Regions from separate parts of the Neptunicella sp. genome, predicted to be linked through region 3. Evidence: predicted binding sites of a transcription regulator. Region 3 holds the regulator's gene; each other region holds the start of a gene.
What was found. Region 3 encodes sigma-54, which starts transcription at its own class of promoters, with help from an activator protein. Its sites were predicted from a motif close to GTTGGCACGNNNNTNGNNT; they were not measured.
Positions count from the first base shown of each region.

Region 1 (3,290 bases), on a different contig from region 3:
CCGATAGTCTCACTGCTTATTATTAATCTGGCGTTTGGAGTGATGACCAAAGCGGCACCACAGCTCAATGTTTTTACTATTGGTTTTTCTATCGCACAGATAACTGGCTTGATCATTATCTGGTTGACCATGGATAACTTCACCTTTCATTTTGAACAACAGTGGGGTCGGGCACAGCAACTGATGTGCGACCTACTGGTTGTCTGTCAGTAGAGTTATAAACGATGGCTGGTGCACACGAAAAAACCGAAGAACCTACCGCCAAACGAAAATCGCAGGCCCGAAAAAAGGGGCAGATTGCTCGATCCAAAGAGTTTGCTACCACACTCGTATTGATTGCCAGCGCTGTCGCGTTGTTATTTTTAGGCAAGAATATTGGTCAAGCGTTATATCATGTGATGAAACGCTCATTTACCTTGTCCCGCGATGAAACTTACGATTTCAATCATATGTTTCAGATTATGGGCGCGACAATCAGCGAAATCACCGTTCCGGTATTGTTTTATATGGCGGTGGTCTTTGCTGCCGGGATGTACGGCAATATTGCCTTGGGAGGTTATAACTTTACCCTTCAGTCGGCATCCCCAAAATTCGGTAAACTTAATCCGATTCGGGGCCTGAAGCGCATGTTTGGCATGAACGGTATTGTTGAGTTATTGAAAGCCTTAACCAAGTTTATTGTGGTGGCATTAACTACTTATATGTCGCTCAGATTATTTCAGGATGAAGCCTTGCATCTGGATATGGAACTCTATCCTCGCAATATGATTCATGCACTGGAATTATTATCCTGGGTATTTTTAATTATTTGCTGTTCGATGATCCCCATTGCCATTTTTGATGTGCCTTATCAAAAGTATAAGCATTCCAAAGCGATGAAAATGACCAAACAAGAGGTTAAAGATGAACGTAAAAACTCAGAAGGTAATCCTCAGGTAAAAAGTCGAATTCGTAAATTACAATACCAAGCAGCAGCGAAGCGGATGATGCAAGCGGTGCCGACTGCGGATGTGGTCGTAACCAACCCGACGCATTATTCGGTGGCACTGAAGTATGACCAGAATGGTAACAGAGCGCCAATTATGATTGCCAAAGGGCAAGATGAATTGGCAATGCATATCCGAACTATTGCCACCGCCCATGAAGTACCACTGGTTGCCTCACCTATGTTGGCGCGCGCGATCTTTTATTCTACCGAGGTAGATCACGAGATCCCTGCCAAATTGTTTATGGCGGTTGCCCAGGTGCTAGCTTATGTGTATCAACTTAAGGCTTACAAAAAAGGCAAAGGTCAGCGTCCTTCTCCGTTATCCAGAAACTTGCCTATACCGCCAGAGTTACGTCGATAGGGTCATTGACGAGCTACGAGCTATCTGTGCGTCATATCGCTTAAATGGCGTTCAAATAAGGTAACGATTAAGGTTTGGTATTATTGGCCTGGTTGTTGCAATTCCGATAGCAATGTCAATTTTTCGTTGTTCTCCCTATGGAATTAGCTTCATATTTCAATCGTATTGATAAAACTCAGGTTAAACAGATTACTTCCGGATTGGGCGCTCCGATCATCTTATTGGCAATTATGGGCATGGTTATTTTGCCTATGCCGGCTTTTCTACTCGATGCATTGTTCAGTTTTAATATTGCCTTATCCCTAGTAGTGATTCTGGTTTCAGTATTTACCAATAAACCGGTGGATTTTGGTTCTTTTCCCCTGGTTCTATTAATCGCAACAGTATTGCGGCTGGCATTGAATGTGGCCTCCACTCGAATTGTTTTACTGGAAGGTCATGAAGGTGGTGATGCAGCTGGTAAAGTGATTCAAGCTTTTGGTGAAGTGGTGATTGGCGGTAATTTTGCGGTGGGGATAGTGGTATTTGCAATATTACTGATTATCAATTTTAAAGTGGTTACTGCCGGTGCCGGACGTATTTCTGAAGTGAGTGCTCGTTTTACCTTGGACGCCATGCCGGGTAAGCAAATGGCCATCGATGCTGATTTGAATGCTGGTTTTATCGATCAGGATCAAGCGCGTGAACGCCGCGAAGAAATTACCGCAGAGGCTGACTTTTACGGCTCGATGGATGGTGCATCCAAGTTTGTTAAAGGAGATGCGGTCGCAGGTTTGTTCATCATGATGATTAATATTGTGGGTGGTTTATTCATTGGCATAATCCAACATGATTTGAGCTTCAGCGATGCAATCGAAATTTATACCCTACTAACTATCGGTGATGGGTTAGTCGCGCAAATTCCTTCATTGTTACTTTCTGTCGCAACCGCGATTATTGTTACTCGTGAAAATGACAGTCAGGAAATGGGCACCGAATTAAAACGTCAGTTGGGTAATCAGCAGGCCATGGTGGTCACTGCAATAATATTGTTTGTGATGGGGATCGTTCCGGGAATGCCGCACTTAGCCTTTTTAGGTTTTTCCGCTATCGTCGGGGGAACAGCATATTACCGCTGGAAACTGACGAAAGATGAGTCCGATGCCACCAAAAAATCCGGTGAATTGGTTGAAAGAAACAATGCGCCCACTGAAATCCGTGAGCTTGGTTGGGATGATGTGCAACATGTCGATACTATTGGTTTGGAAGTGGGATATCGACTAATTCCTTTGGTAGATAAAAGCCAGGGTGGCGAATTATTGACGCGTATTAAAGGCGTCAGAAAAAAATTATCCCAAGAACTCGGTTTTTTGGTACCTCCTGTGCATATCCGCGACAATCTGGATTTAAGCCCCAATACATATACGATTGCCATGTTAGGTGTCTCTATTGGTGAAGCCGATATCAGCCATGACAGTGAACTGGCGATTAATCCAGGACAAGTGTTCGGTAAATTAGATGGTACAGCAACTACGGATCCTGCCTTTGGGTTGGACGCGGTCTGGATTAAACCTAGCCAACGTGAACATGCGCAAACATTAGGTTATACCGTGGTAGATGCGGCGACAGTGGTGGCGACGCATTTAAGCCAGCTATTAACCACTAACGCCTACCAGCTATTAGGCCATGAAGAAGTACAGCAGTTACTGGACTTGCTGGCTAAAAACAATCCTAAGCTGGTCGAAGGGCTGGTGCCAGAAGTATTGCCTCTTAGTACCGTGGTTAAAGTATTACAAACACTGCTTTATGAAGGTATTTCCATTCGTGATTTACGCACTATTGTCCAAACCTTGTCCGAATATGGACCTAAAACACAGGATCCGGATGTATTGGTGTCAGCGGTGCGTATTGCCTTGAAACGCTTAATTGTTCAGGAAATCACTAATGGCGCAGCTGAAGTAC
Region 1 is NZ_JBLWWF010000017.1:39,812-43,101, forward strand. It holds gene fliR (flagellar biosynthetic protein FliR) at 1-213, shown strand, start outside; gene flhB (flagellar biosynthesis protein FlhB) at 225-1,349, shown strand; gene flhA (flagellar biosynthesis protein FlhA) at 1,487-3,290, shown strand, end outside.
Region 1: flhA (flagellar biosynthesis protein FlhA) is a predicted target of sigma-54. The motif match lies at 1,432-1,450, and genes of this name have one in related genera.

Region 2 (3,290 bases), on a different contig from region 3:
TTCACTATGGCAGACAGTTTGTCACAGTTAAATGACAAGTTTGACAGTTTTGCCGCTTCGATGACCTCAAATCAGGCCTTACAAGCCTCCAGTTTAATTGGTCAGAATGTATTGGTTCAAGGTAATCAGGGCGTATTAGAAGAAGGTGGCAATATTAGTGGTATGGTGATTACAGACCAAGCTTCTCATTCAATGAAGATCACAATTGAAAATAGCTATGGTGAAACCATTAAGGTGATACCCGTAGGTGATCATGCTGCTGGCAATATTGAATTTAATTGGGACGGAACGGATCAGAATGGCAATGTTGTGCCGCCCGGCAAATATTCCGTCAAGGCCAATGCCACCGTCGGTGGTGAATCAACCGATTTAGTCACTGCCATGCATCGGCATGTTGACAGTGTCAGCCTGGCTTCTAGTAGTCAGGGGATTATTCTCAATCTGCAAGGCGAACAAAGCATTAAGCTGGCAGATGTATTAGAGATTGGTAGTTAACGAGGAGAAATAAGCGATGTCTTTTAATATTGCATTAAGTGGTGTCAATGCCGCGCAAAAAGATTTGGATACAACGGCCAACAATATTGCCAACGTTAACACCGTCGGATTTAAAGAATCCCGCGCTGAGTTTGGTGATGTGTATGCGGCATCTCTATTGGCCGGGGGGAAAACCAAAGTGGGTGACGGGGTGTTAACCCAGGAAGTCGCTCAACAGTTTAGTCAGGGCAGTTTGCAATTTACTCAAAATGCTTTGGACTTGGCGATTACCGGTAATGGTTTTTTTGCCACAACACCAGAACCCGCGTCTAGAGATTTCTCTTTTACCCGTGCCGGTATGTTTAAACTGGATTCAAACAATTTCGTGGTAAATTCTAATGGCGACAATTTGATGGGGTTTCCTGTCAATAGTGATGGTACTTCTTCATCAGTGGCACTAAGTACAACGGTACCGGTGCGAATTCCTGATTCTTCCGGGTCACCACAACAAACCACTGAAGTGTCACCGAAGTTCAATCTACCTGCTGGGGATGACCCTGTAGAGCCAGATTTATTTGATCCGGCCGATCCACTGACCTATAACGCAGCAACCTCAATCACTATTTATGATTCTTTAGGTGATAGTCATGTGATGACTTATTACTTTATGAAAGACGTGAATAATACCAATGAGTGGGTTGGTGTGACGTATATTGATGATGAACCTATTAACAGTATGGGCGGGGATGAATTGGCTCCCGTCGCCCCTCCAGCTACGGGTGCCAACGTGGTAGGTGAAACTTCCGGGAATGCGGTAGCAGGATTTAGATTGTTATTTTCCAGTGGTGGGGATTTCATTGATATGCAAAGTGCAGATGGAACTTCTTTATCTACGGGAAATATTGTTAGTGAAGCATTAGGCAACCCTCCTTTAATTAATGGTTCAGATGCAACGCAGACAATTACAACTAATTTTGTATTAGATAGTGGTAATGCGACTCCTGACGAAATTACGCAATTTGCTTCGCCTTTTGAAGTCACCTCCTTGGAACAAGATGGCCTACCGGTAGGACGGTTAACCGGGATTGATATTGGTCCGGATGGTTTGGTACGTGCCACTTATTCGAATGGTACATCAGAGCCGATTACTCGTGTTGCCTTGGTACGCTTTGCCAATGATCAGGGGTTAACCCAGCAAAGTAATACCCAGTGGCAAGAAAGTATTTTGTCCGGGGAAGCACTCGCTGGTGAAGCCACCACTGGTACCTTTGGGGATATCAATTCATCGGCGCTGGAACAGGCTAATGTTAACCTGACGTCGGAATTGATTGATATGATTATTGCCCAGCGTAACTTCCAGGCTAACTCCAGAGCACTGGAAGTCAATAACCAGCTGAATCAGACAGTACTGAATATCCGTTAATTGAACTGATTACGACAGTGATTGATAAGACCACCGCAAGGTGGTCTTTGTTTTTATCCCATCCTCTACAGTCGATCACCCGCCACTGAATCGTTTTTGTTCACGCCTCATTGATAACCCAACATTTAATGGCATCAAAATTGCTTTCTAAACAGTAAGGTTTCTTAGAGTCAATTAATTGTCATGGATAAAATGCTTTATATCGCCAGTAGTGGTGCCAGTCAGGACTTATTAGGAACGGCGCTGCGCTCCAATAATTTGGCTAATGCCCAAACCAACGGTTTTAAAGCTCAGCTTGAGCAAGCGCGGGCAATGCCGGCCTTTGGTGAAGGCTTGCCCACCCGGGTTTTTGCCATGACAGAATCTCCCACCAATGATTACGAAGGGGGAGCCATGATTCAAACTGGTCGCAATCTGGATGTCGCTTTGCAAGGTGATGGATGGTTGGCGGTCAATGACAAGCAAGGCAATGAAGCTTATACCCGTGCGGGGAGTTTGCACGTCGATCAAAATGGCATGTTAACTGACTCTAGTGGCAACCCGGTTATTGGTGACCGTGGTCCCATGCAATTGCCTATACCACTATCCAATATCAGCATTGCTAATGATGGCACTATTTCGGTACAGCCGTTGGGAGCCCCAGCGAATGTACAGGAAGAAGTTGGCCGGCTGAAACTGGTTAATCCCGGCAATAAAAATATTGAGCGGGGATTGGACGGATTGTTTCGACAAAAAGACGGGGCGATCGCCGTGGCTGATGCCAATGTGCAAGTGCGAACCGGCATGCTGGAAAACAGCAATGTCAATCCTATTGAAGAGATGGTCAATTTGATCAGTTTGCAGCGTCATTACGAAATGCAAGTGAAGCTAATGAAAAAAGCTAGTGAGTTAGATGCTCAGGGTAACAACATGATGAGGATACTGTAATTCATCAGGTTGCCTTTGCTGAATTGGTCAGGGCGTGAATTGAAAATTATGCGGCGACGTTGCCGTGCAGCAGTTTTAACTGGAGGTGAGTAATGCATCCAGCATTATGGATAAGCAAAACCGGACTCGATGCGGCACAAACTGATGTGTCAGTCATATCCAATAACTTGGCTAACGCCAGTACGGTTGGATTTAAGAAAAGTCGCGCGATTTTCGAAGATTTGCTGTATCAAAATATAAATCAACCCGGTGGCCGTTCATCGGCTGATACTGAATTACCTTCAGGCTTAATGCTTGGGGCCGGCAGTAAAGTGGTTGCAACGCAAAAAGCGTTTACCCAAGGTAATATGATTACCACGGAAAACTCACTGGATATGATGATTCAGGGCGGTGGTTTTTTCGAAATACTGCAACCAGATGGCAATATTGCTTATACCCGCAATGGTCAGTTTACATTGGATGATAC
Region 2 is NZ_JBLWWF010000006.1:78,647-81,936, reverse strand. It holds gene ACTD55_RS06410 (flagellar hook assembly protein FlgD) at 1-495, shown strand, start outside; gene flgE (flagellar hook protein FlgE) at 512-1,897, shown strand; gene flgF (flagellar basal-body rod protein FlgF) at 2,081-2,824, shown strand; gene flgG (flagellar basal-body rod protein FlgG) at 2,917-3,290, shown strand, end outside.
Region 2: flgF (flagellar basal-body rod protein FlgF) is a predicted target of sigma-54. The motif match lies at 2,025-2,043, and genes of this name have one in related genera.

Region 3 (3,290 bases):
TTAATTAATACATCGTCACTGGCATCCAGATAGACAATATTCATATCCCAGCTATCGGGCAGATAATTGAGAATTTCGACTAATTCATCGGGATCTTTGGGTAGGTTACGCACATCAATACTGACTGCGACCTGATCATATTCATCCACCACGGTGTGAGTCAGGGTGGGGAGTAAGTTAACCGGCAGATTATCAACACAGTAATAGCCGAGATCTTCCAATACCCTTAACGCAATAGATTTTCCCGAGCCTGAACGTCCGCTGATAATCATCAGCTTCATATTATCGCCTCATAAAGTTCATGATTGCTTTCGGCCTGACGTATTTGTTTGAGAATATCTTTATCGCTTAATTTACCGGCGATGGTAGCCAACGTTTGTAAATGTCCTTGAGCTTGATCCGCGGGTACCAGTAGAGCAAAGAATATATCCACCGGTTTGTTATCAATTGCATCAAAGCTAATTGGTGTTTGGCAAGTAACTAAAATTCCCAGTACTTTATCCAGTTCAGCCAGTCGCCCATGGGGCAGGGCAATGCCATTACCAATACCGGTACTGCCCATTTTCTCTCGGGATAACAGACTTTCGAGTATTTGATCCGAACTCAATTGCGGCAATGCTTGGTGAGCAATATTGCTGATGGTTTCCAAAATACGTTTTTTACTGGAATCTTCGGCTGCACAAACTGTGCAGCCGGGAGTGAGTATATTTTTAATTTCCATTAATTATTACTGCTTTTACTGAGTCATTTAATATGGATTAATGCCGACTGACTTTTTCCTTATGCTTAATCACCTGTCGATCAAGCTTGTCAATTAAATTGTCTATTGCTGCATACATATCATTACGCTCTGAGGTAGCAAAGACTTCAGCACCATGTAGATGTAACGTCGCTTCGGCTTTTTGATTGAGCTTTTCGACGTTAAGTATTACATGGACGTTATTGATATGATCGAAATGTCTTTCCAGTTTGGTAAATTTATTATCTACGTAATCACGTAGTGAGTCTGTAATTTCGACATGGTGGCCAGTCAGGTTGATTTGCATATCGCGACTTCCTTAAATTTGACGTTCAAGCTGCTCCGTTAAAGCAGACTTTTACGTTGGTTAGACGGTGGAATCATTAATGATTCGCGGTATTTTGCAATGGTTCGCCGAGCAACCATAATACCTTGATCGGCCAACAATTGCGCAATCTTACTATCACTCAGAGGTTTACTTTGTGTTTCTGCCGCAACCAGCTTTTTAATTAATGCCCGTATTGCAGTGGACGAACACTCACCGCCATTTTCAGTGGCGACATGGCTGGAGAAGAAATACTTCAGTTCATAAATCCCTCTGGGGGTATGCATATATTTCTGTGTGGTGACACGGGAAATGGTTGATTCATGCATATCCACCATTTCTGCGACATCATTTAACACCATTGGTTTCATCGCTTCAGGACCATATTCAAAAAATCCCTGTTGCTGCTGCACAATACAGTTGGACACTTTGAGCAGAGTTTCGTTGCGACTTTGCAGACTTTTAATAAACCACTTGGCTTCTTGCATGTGTGAGCGAATAAACTGACTGTCGCTGGTATTTTTGACACTGCGACTCATGGCCGCATATTGCTGATTGATATTGAGTTTGGGAAGACTATCGGGATTCAGTTCGACAACCCAGCGGCCATTCTTTTTCATCACCGATACGTCCGGTATCACATATTCTGGCTCAGTGGTAATTAAGGCATTGCCGGGACGTGGATTAAGGGTCTGAATTAATCGTATGGTTTCCCGCAGTTGTTCTTCATTTAGGCGCGCCTTGCGCATCAGAGTGCGATAATCCTTACTGGCCAGTAAATCCATGTATTGGGTAATTAGCAGTTTGGCTTCTTCTAGCCAGGGGGTGTCAGCGGCAAACTGGTTAAGCTGTACCATCAAACATTCGGCCGGTGTTCGTGATCCAACACCAACAGGATCGAACATTTGCACCCGTTTTAATACGCAATTCACTTCGTCAATGTCGACTTCTTCATTATCGAGACTATTCAGAATATCTTCAGTAGACACGGTGAGATAACCGGATTCATCAATAGAATCAATAATGGCAGTGGCAATCGCGATATCTGTTTCACTGAAGTGGGTCAGGCGCATTTGCCATAATAAATGTTCTTGAATGTTGTCGGTGGTTTCACCCTGATAAATTTGTTCATCATCACCACCGCTAATGGGAGCGGCTGGCGCCGAGGATGCACTGTAATATTCATCCCAGGTTGAATCGATAGGTAATTCGTCGGGTAATTCATTTTTCTCTAGAGCATCACCAGACTCAATACTGTCACTGGCTTCATAGTCATTATCTGAATCTTTGTTTTCGTTTTCGGGGAAGTCCTGATTATCTTCTGCTTCCAATAGTGGATTGGCATCCAAGGCTTCCTGAATTTCCTGCTGAAGATCGATGGTCGACAATTGCAACAGCCGGATGGCTTGCTGCAACTGCGGTGTCATGGTCAGTTGTTGGCTAAATTTTAATTGTAATGAGGGCTTCATTTACGTCTTGTCGTGTCCCGTTAATTCAAAAACCAGCTAAGGCTGTTACATTGCTAATGGTTGATGTTTTGTTTGCTAACTATAGCTTGAATTGCTCGCCCAGGTATACATCCCTTACTTGTTGATTACTTAGCACCTGTTCGGCATTGCCTTGGGCAATTAATTCTCCATGACTAACGATATAGGCGGTTTCGCACACATCAAGGGTCTCACGAACATTGTGATCGGTGATTAACACGCCAATCCCCCGGTCTTTGAGGTGATTGATAATTTTCTTTATATCGGTCACAGAAATAGGATCGACGCCCGCAAAGGGTTCGTCAAGCAAAATAAATTCCGGATCGGCAGATAATGCGCGGGCAATTTCTACCCGTCGCCGTTCGCCACCCGACAAACTCATACCAAGACTATTACGAATATGATTAATGTTGAACTCATCCAACAGGGCGTCTGCATGCTCTTCGCGCTCAGCCTTACTCAGATCTTTACGAGTTTCTAGAATCGCCATCAAGTTCTGCCATACCGTCAATTTACGAAAAATCGATGACTCTTGCGGTAAATATCCAATACCTTTGCGGGCACGAACATGCATAGGTTGCAAAGTCAGCTCCTGATCATCAATAAAAATTTGACCTTTATCGATAGGAACCAAGCCGACAATCATATAGAAGGTGGTCGTTTTACCTGCCCCATTTGGCCCTAATAATCCAACAATTTGGCCAGTAGAGACTTGTAAACTCACATCGGTTACCACCTG
Region 3 is NZ_JBLWWF010000001.1:8,808-12,097, forward strand. It holds gene rapZ (RNase adapter RapZ) at 1-281, opposite strand, end outside; gene ptsN (PTS IIA-like nitrogen regulatory protein PtsN) at 278-721, opposite strand; gene hpf (ribosome hibernation promoting factor) at 759-1,046, opposite strand; gene ACTD55_RS00065 (RNA polymerase factor sigma-54) at 1,085-2,533, opposite strand; gene lptB (LPS export ABC transporter ATP-binding protein) at 2,613-3,290, opposite strand, start outside.